Linked DNA regions of Candidatus Puniceispirillum marinum IMCC1322. The protein of the gene in region 1 interacts with the protein of each later gene in a pairwise test. Links are inferred from orthologs where the notes say so. Each region holds a gene or a part of one and is shown on either strand. Other genes may lie near its edges.

Region 1 (3,946 bases):
ATGGGGGCGCCTTCGGCGGCGGCGATGCGTTCAGGTAGTTCGGCACTGGCATAGTGATTCATCAAAAAACCAAGATGCCCACAATTCATTCCGAAAACAGGCAAGCCAGATGACATGGTTTCATGCAACACATTGAGCATATGCCCGTCACCACCAAGCGCGACAATATGGGTGGCGTCAGCAAGCGCGCTATGACCATATAGATCGACAAGCTGTTGCAGGCGAATTCTGGCCAGATCATGATTTGATGCGTTAAAATGTATCTTCATAAATAACCTGTTGCCCCGCGTGCATGATGCCAGAAGCGGTGATAAAGCGACTGTCTTTGAAATGAGCATAATCAGTTTATCAGGTAAAGGCAAAATTAGGACGTGTGAATAAGGTATTTCGTATAAAAGGCTTGAAAGAGGAGGGGCGTTTCCGCCACTGTTGTCAGCATGAGTGATAAACAAAAAAATGTGCCATCCTTGTTGATCGCGCCTGAACCCGATGCGGACGGTCTGACGCAGACTGTTGCCGGCCTGAACGAAGCTGGCGCGCCGATCAATCTACCTGTCGTTACCGAAAAACCGATTACGCTGTTTCTGAATAATCAGGAAATCGTGACCTCGATGACATTGGGCGACTGGGTGCCGGAACTGGCGGTCGGGTATTTTTTGAATCAGAACATGCTGCGCCATGACGATCAGATCACCGGCGTAGATATTGATGATGATCTGGGCGTCTGTATTGTGCGCACCGCGCGTGAAACCGATTTTGAAGCCAAGATGAAACGCAAAATTCGCACCAGCGGCTGTGCCGAAGGTACGGCCTATGGCGATATGATGGAACGTTTTGACGATATTACATTGGCCGCCGATGCCACCTTCAAGGCAAGCTGGCTTGTCGGCTTGTCAAAAGCCATCAATACTACGCCCAGCCTGTATCTCAGCGCGGGTGCTATTCATGGATGTGTGTTGTGCAAGGCAGATCAGCCGTTGGTCTATATGGAAGATATAGGCCGGCATAATGCGGTTGATAAAATTGCTGGCTGGATGTTTTTGAACAAGGTTGCACCAGAGGATAAGATTTTCTATACGACCGGACGGTTGACCACCGAAATGGTTATCAAGACCGTACAGATGCAGATTCCAGTTCTGGTCTCGCGTTCGGGCTTTACCGCCGCGGCTGTCGAACTGGCACGCGCGGCTGATCTGACGCTGATCGGACGTGCCAAGGGCAAACGCTTTATTGCGTTGGCTGGGCAACAGCGGATCGATTTTGATATTGAAGCTGGCGCCACCACAGACGCTGAATTTGCCGATAGCCCATCGCGCCAGCGCGCCCAACAGGATAAATGAGCAATCCAGATGAATAATTCGTTAGATTCTGATCATGTTGGCTATTTGCTGCTTGCTGGTGGGCAGTCACGGCGTATGGGCGGTGGCGATAAGAATCTGATGCTGCTTGGCGGCAAGCCACTTTTACAGCATGTGCTTGACCGGATTGATATCGGCACAGCCCCCGTTTTGTTGAATGCGAATGGCGATGCGGCACGTTATGCCAGCTTTGATATGCCCGTCCGTGCTGATGTGGTTGATGGCTTTGCCGGACCGCTGGCGGGCATATTGACCGGATTGGAATGGGCGGCACGCGAATATCCGGAAATCTCCCATATGATTAGCCTTGCTACCGATGCGCCGTTTCTGCCGCGTGATCTGCCAACGCGGCTGATGGCGGGATTGATCGATGCGGGGGCAGATATAGCCCAGGCCGCTTCGCCAGATAACATGGATGGAAACACCAGACGGCATCCGGTGTTTGCGATCTGGCCGGTGGCATTGGCCGTTGATCTGCGACATGCGCTGGTTGATCAGGATATCCGCAAGATTGATGATTTTACCGCCCGTTATCACTGTGCGGTAGTGCCTTTTGAAGGGATGCCGGATCCCTTCATGAATCTGAATCGCCCTGAAGATTTTGCCATAGCGCAAGATTATATTTAGATTCCTGCTTTGGCAGGGATAGTCTTTTGGAAGGGATAGTTTGGCATTCATGTACTGTGATGACAAAAACCATGTCCCATCTTGTGATTGGTGCCTGTGCGCGTTACATAGGCATTGTGGATATGAGCTAAAGCACGCGTTTGGCAGGCTGGAACATGGGGATCAATAATGGCGAGTGACGCGATTACCGCAGCAAAGGGGCTTTTTACCGCCTATCACGAAGCCATGACACGGCTGGAACAAGGGCTTGGTACCGGATTTAGCGCGGCGGTTGATATGATGCTGAATACGGCAGGTCATGTGGTTGTTTGCGGCATGGGAAAATCGGGTCTGGTTGGCCGCAAGATTGCGGCGACGCTGGCGTCAACGGGGACACCATCATTGTTTTTACATCCTGCCGAGGCGATCCATGGTGATCTGGGGATGGTGCGGCGCGGTGATGTTGTTCTGCTGATGTCACATTCAGGTGAAACCGAGGAAATCATCCGCCTGCTACCTGCGTTAAAGCGGCTTGAAACACGGATTATCGCCTTTACCAGCAATGCCAATAGCACGATGGCGCGCGAGGCCGAAATTGCCCTTGATATTTCGGTTGATCGCGAAGCCTGTCCACTCAATCTGGCACCGACAACATCCAGCCTGAATACATTGGTGCTTGGCGATGCGCTGGCGGTTGCTTTGATGGAAAAGCGCGGCTTTGAAGCGGCCGATTTTGCCGCAACGCATCCCGGTGGGGCTTTGGGACGACGCTTGCTGACGCATGTGCGCGACCGTATGCGGGTGGATAACCTGCCCTTTGTTGATGCCGATAGTTCGGTTCAGGATGCGCTGATGACCATGACCGAAGGGCGGCTTGGGCTGACGCTTGTTGGTACGCCCGAAAAGCTGGACGGGATACTAACGGATGGCGATTTACGCCGCCTGCTGGTGTCGGGTGCCGATCTGGCTGGTGCGCGTGTTGGCGATGTGGCAAGTGCTGATCCGTTGTCGATTGCGCCGGACGCGATGATGAATGAGGCCGAGGAAAAGATGCTGGAAGCGCGAATTCAGTGCCTTGTTGTGAAGGATGATCAGGCGGTGGTTGTCGGTATTTTGCAGATTTTTGAATAGGCTTATGAAACTTTCTGATTTTGATTTTGATCTGCCACCTGACCGGATCGCCACAGCACCAGCGCAACCACGAGATAGTGCGCGGCTTCTGGATCTGTCGGGTGCGGCTATAGCCGATCGTCATGTTGGTGATTTGCCCGATCTTTTGCGTGCAGGTGATCTGTTGATCGTCAATGACACCGCAGTTATTCCAGCACGGCTTATCGGCAAGCGCGGGGATGCCAGAATCAGCGTGACATTGCATAAATATGAAGGGCATAAAAATGGGGGAAATGCGATCTGGCGGGTATTCGCCAAGCCCGCTAAGAAATGCCGCCCTGATGATATTATCATGTTTGCACCGGACTTTGGCGCGCGGGTTCTGGGGCGCGGTGAAGGAGGAGATGTCGAGCTGGCCTTTATTGACCCAAGGTCAGGCAATGCGCTGGACACCGACAGCCTGAATGCGGGACTTGATACATATGGCACAATGCCATTGCCGCCTTATATTGCCCGGCCTGATGGGGTGCTTGATTCCGACCATGAGGATTACCAGACGATGTTTGCCAGCCAGCGTGGGGCGGTTGCCGCCCCAACGGCGGGTTTGCATTTTACCGATGGTCTGACCAGCGCATTACAAGCCAAAGGCGTAGCAATTGCGGCGGTGACATTGCATGTGGGGGCAGGCACATTTCTGCCAGTTACGGTCGAGACGATTGCCGAACATAAAATGCATTCCGAATGGGGTGCGATTCCGGCGGATGTCGCCGCCAAAATCATCGCCACCAAGCAGGCTGGTGGGCGGGTGATTGCGGTGGGGACGACAAGCCTGCGTATTCTGGAAGCCAGCTTTGCCGCGCTTGGCCATATTG
Region 2 (3,969 bases), 2.7 Mb from region 1 along the record:
GGTGTGTTCGGTTTTGGCCCACCGCATATTGAACATCTGCATCATATTATGGGCGCCGTCAAACCGGGGGCACCTGTTGTGCTGACGGTAAATAATGCGGGCTGGGCAGCGCGTGACTGGGATGCCAGCTTTATCCCGCATTTAGCAAAATATGAGATCGAACTGGTTGCCGATACACGCATTCGCTATCTGACCAAGGAAGATATTGACGGCCGCCTGATTCATTTACGACGGGCGTCCTAGGCAGATTCAGGCTTGCTTAATTACCAGAAGTCTGACTGGCAATATAGTCGGCGGCGGTCATCGCGTGATAGGTGATATCCGGTACGCCAAGATCGACAGGTGACGGATCGACTATATCAATAGGTATCCGGCGTGCCAGCCCCATGCGCAGGGCAATGGCAGTGATATTAACACTAAAAGACGTGCCGATGAACACCATGGCGGAAGCCGTGTCCATCCAATGTTCGGCTTCACTCATCCGGTATAGATCAGTATAAAATTCGTCAAATAGCAACACATAGGGTTTCAACGACACGCCCAATTCCGGTATCTGCGTGCGGGTGCTGATTTTGAACTGTTCAAGCAGGGCGTTTGTCAGGCGTTCGTCATCATCCTGATCAAGTGCCGCAACAGGTTCCCATGGGGCATCAATCAGCGCGATATCGCCGCCACCGCTAAATGACTGTTCATGTAGTAAGGTGACCTTATCAAGCCGCCCATGAATCGAGATGTAATCCGCATTGCCAGCTTTACCATCCAGCCCGTCAATATTCTGGGTGATAAGCTGTTTATCAGCCAGCCAGCCATGCACCATATTTGGCGCGACATTACGGTAACTGGCAAAACGCCGATAATACCACAGCAGAAATTGACCCGGGTCATTCATATACATGGCACGGGTGGCCATTTCCTGTGGGGTGTAATTATGACTGCCGATTGTCCAGAACCCGTCTTCGCCGCGAAAGGTGGGAATACCACTATCCACGCTAACGCCCGCGCCAGTTACATATAAAACAGACATTCAGCATTCCTTTCTAGCCACATTTATTTTCGGGCGATCAGACCCATATCCAAACAGCTAGTCGGCATCGTCCCAGCGGTCAGCCGCCGCATCATCCGATGCCCGTGCCGCGACCCAGCTTTCACCCGATGCATCTTCGGCTTTTTTCCAGAAAGGTGCCTTGGTTTTCAGATAATCCATGATGAAACTGGCTCCGGCAAAGGCGGCTTCACGATGCGCCGCCGCGACACCAACAAAAACGATATTATCCTCTGGCAGTAACCGACCAATACGATGAATGACGGTGACCGCCGACAATGACCAGCGTGCCTTGGCGGTGTCAATGATGCTGGAAATTTCGGCTTCGGTCATGCCCGGAAAATGTTCCAGCGTCAAAGCGGTCACATGCGTGCCATCATCATCATCACCGCGCACGGTGCCAGTAAAGGTTACAATGGCCCCCACCGCACGCGCCTTGAGTGCATCATGTTCACCAGCAATATCAAAATCAGCTTCGGTGATCCGCACATTCTTGTCCGCATCCATAATCACAGACCCCGTTCGACAAATGGTAAAAAAGCCAATGGCATACCGACCTCGACACCTGCATTATCAAGCGGGATTTCAACCAGCCCATCAGCCCCTGTCAAAGATGATATAACACCTGCACCACGCCGTCCATGAATCTGAATTTGCTGGTCTTTTCCTGAACCTTGAAGCGTTGCACGAAGATATTCGGCACGGCCCGGTTTCTTTTTATGGCTAAAGCCCGCAGGCACTGTCACGCGCAACGGGGTGCGCGCAATTCCGCCTGCCAATTTATCAAGAAGCGGCATGATCAAAAGCTTGGCACAGACGAATGCCGCGACCGGATTGCCGGGCAGGCAGAAAATAAACTTATCTTCAACACGACCAACTGCCATCGGGCGACCGGGCTTCATTGCCAATCGCCATAAAGCGCATTCGGCACCCACCATTTTCATCGCCGCCTGCGTATGATCTTCGATGCCATCCGAAGCCCCGCCAGACGAAATGACAATATCACTATGCACCAACGCCGCCTGATAGGCATTGGCCAAGGCATCGCGGTCATCGGCAACAATGCCGCCATCATGCAAATTCAGCGCCTCGCCAGCTAATGCCGCCATCAACATCGGGCGGTTGGCATCATAAATCTGGCCAAAGCCGGTGCCATTATCAGCCGCCATGACATCGATGATTTCATCACCTGTTGACAGCATTGTTGCTGTTAATTTGTTCTGCACATCAACCGTCTTATGACCTGCCGCCGCCAGCTGTCCAATCATAGGCGCATGGATCCGCGTGCCAGCAGAGAGGATTATCTCGCCCACTGCCAGATTTTCACCAACAGGCCGGTTATTCGCCCCTATTTGTAGCATTTTATCAAACCGCACATGATTATCGTGGCGGGTGCAATCTTCGTGCATGGCAACGGCGTTGACACCATCGGGCATCACCGCACCGGTATAGATTTCCACCGCTTCATCTTTGGCAATCGTGCCCGTAAACGGATGTCCCGCGCGCGCCTGTCCGGCAATGGGGAATAGATGATCGGGATTAGCGGCCAAGGTTTCGGCGTCAATAGCATAGCCATCAACCGCCGCATTCGCCGTTGCTGGCAGATTGACCGTGCTGATGATATCCGACGCCGCAAACCGCCCTATTGAGGCATGCAAGGGCACATTTTCATGAGCCGAACGCGGGGTGATCGCATTCAGCAGATCAGCCCGGGCACTATCAAGTGGCGTCGTTTCGGGATGCATCGGTCAGGTCTTTATGGTCTGTGCCTGATCGCCGATGAAGGCGGCAATCGCGGCAATATCATCAAGATCAAAACAGGGAAGCGGACAATCGGCCAGCGGTGCATCGCTGGCCACCGCCAGAATATGCGGATCATGCGGATGCAAAAGCGGCTTTTCCACTTCGGCGCGGTAAATCTCGATCTTGCGGATCGCAAAGGCCTTAAACCCTTCGACAATGACAATATCAGCCGGATCAAGCCGTGATAGCAGAACGTCCAGCCCCGGCTCATCAGCTTCGTCATGTTCGCTGAACAAGGCCGCACGGTTGGCCGATGACACCAGCACCTGACGCGCACCGGCAGCACGATGGCGGTAGCTGTCCTTGCCAGGCGTATCAGCGTCAAAATGATGATGCGCATGCTTGATCGTTGCCACATTCAGCCCCAGCGCCACCAGATGCGCGATCAGCTTTTCGACCAAAGTTGTCTTGCCTGCCCCCGACCAGCCCGCCAGCCCGAATACGATGCCATGGCGTCCGGTATCAAGCAGTGTTTCGTGTTGCGAGGCCCGGTCTGTTTGGTCTGCCCGGTCTGTTTGGTCTGCCCGGTCTGTTTGGTCTGCCCGACCTGCTGGTTCTATTTGCGCTGAGTTCATCTAGCCACCTGTCACATTCATATGCCGACCGACGGTGGCGGTTTCGCGGCGGCTGATAATGAAATCATGACCTTTGGGCTTGCGGCCAATCGCCTCAATAATCGCCGCATCAAGCCCCGCTTCGCCATGCTGGCGCAAGGCGGTGGCAAGATCGGCATTGTCATCCTGTCCCAGACACATATAAAGCTGACCGGTGCAGGTCACCCGCACGCGGTTACAGGATTCACAGAAATTATGCGTCAACGGGGTGATAAAGCCAAGCTTGCGTCCGGTTTCGGCAACGGTGACATAGCGCGCAGGTCCCGGCGTTTGAAAATCGCTATCGGTCAAGGTAAAGCGTTTGGCAAGCGTCGTGCGCACCAGCGACAAAGGCAGATACTGATCGATCCGGTTTTCATTGCCGATATCGCCCATCGGCATGACTTCGATAATGGTCATGTCAAAGCCCTGATCACCGCACCAGGCGACCATATCGCCAAGCTCGTCTTCATTGACGCCTTTCAAGGCAACAGCATTGATCTTTATATCCAATCCGGCCGCACGCGCCGC

The links. Proteins that work in one complex are often made in the same cells at the same time.
Region 2: the proteins of mobA (region 1) and SAR116_RS12870 interact in binary tests that used the Escherichia coli proteins (3 or more experiments, as listed by UniProt). The link is inferred for Candidatus Puniceispirillum marinum IMCC1322 from one-to-one orthologs.

The regions. Positions count from the first base shown.
Region 1 is NC_014010.1:24,220-28,165, forward strand. What follows is about bases 232-3,167. They hold mobA (molybdenum cofactor guanylyltransferase MobA), read left to right. Parts: upstream 232-1,349; coding sequence 1,350-1,985; downstream 1,986-3,167. Other genes in these bases: SAR116_RS00110 (NAD kinase), read right to left, coding at 232-269; SAR116_RS00115 (formate dehydrogenase accessory sulfurtransferase FdhD), read left to right, coding at 438-1,340; SAR116_RS00125 (KpsF/GutQ family sugar-phosphate isomerase), read left to right, coding at 2,154-3,095; queA (tRNA preQ1(34) S-adenosylmethionine ribosyltransferase-isomerase QueA), read left to right, coding at 3,100-3,167. Also shown: more of SAR116_RS00110, read right to left, coding at 1-231; more of queA, read left to right, coding at 3,168-3,946. UniProt on the Escherichia coli protein: Transfers a GMP moiety from GTP to Mo-molybdopterin (Mo-MPT) cofactor (Moco or molybdenum cofactor) to form Mo-molybdopterin guanine dinucleotide (Mo-MGD) cofactor.
Region 2 is NC_014010.1:2,714,982-2,718,950, reverse strand. Bases 670-3,628 are described here. They hold SAR116_RS12870 (molybdopterin molybdotransferase MoeA), read right to left. Parts: upstream 2,788-3,628; coding sequence 1,552-2,787; downstream 670-1,551. Other genes in these bases: moaA (GTP 3',8-cyclase MoaA), read right to left, coding at 3,421-3,628; mobB (molybdopterin-guanine dinucleotide biosynthesis protein B), read right to left, coding at 2,791-3,420; moaE (molybdopterin synthase catalytic subunit MoaE), read right to left, coding at 1,082-1,549; SAR116_RS12880 (SIR2 family NAD-dependent protein deacylase), read right to left, coding at 670-1,024. Also shown: SAR116_RS13410 (class I SAM-dependent DNA methyltransferase), read left to right, coding at 1-243; more of SAR116_RS12880, read right to left, coding at 260-669; more of moaA, read right to left, coding at 3,629-3,969. UniProt on the Escherichia coli protein: Catalyzes the insertion of molybdate into adenylated molybdopterin with the concomitant release of AMP.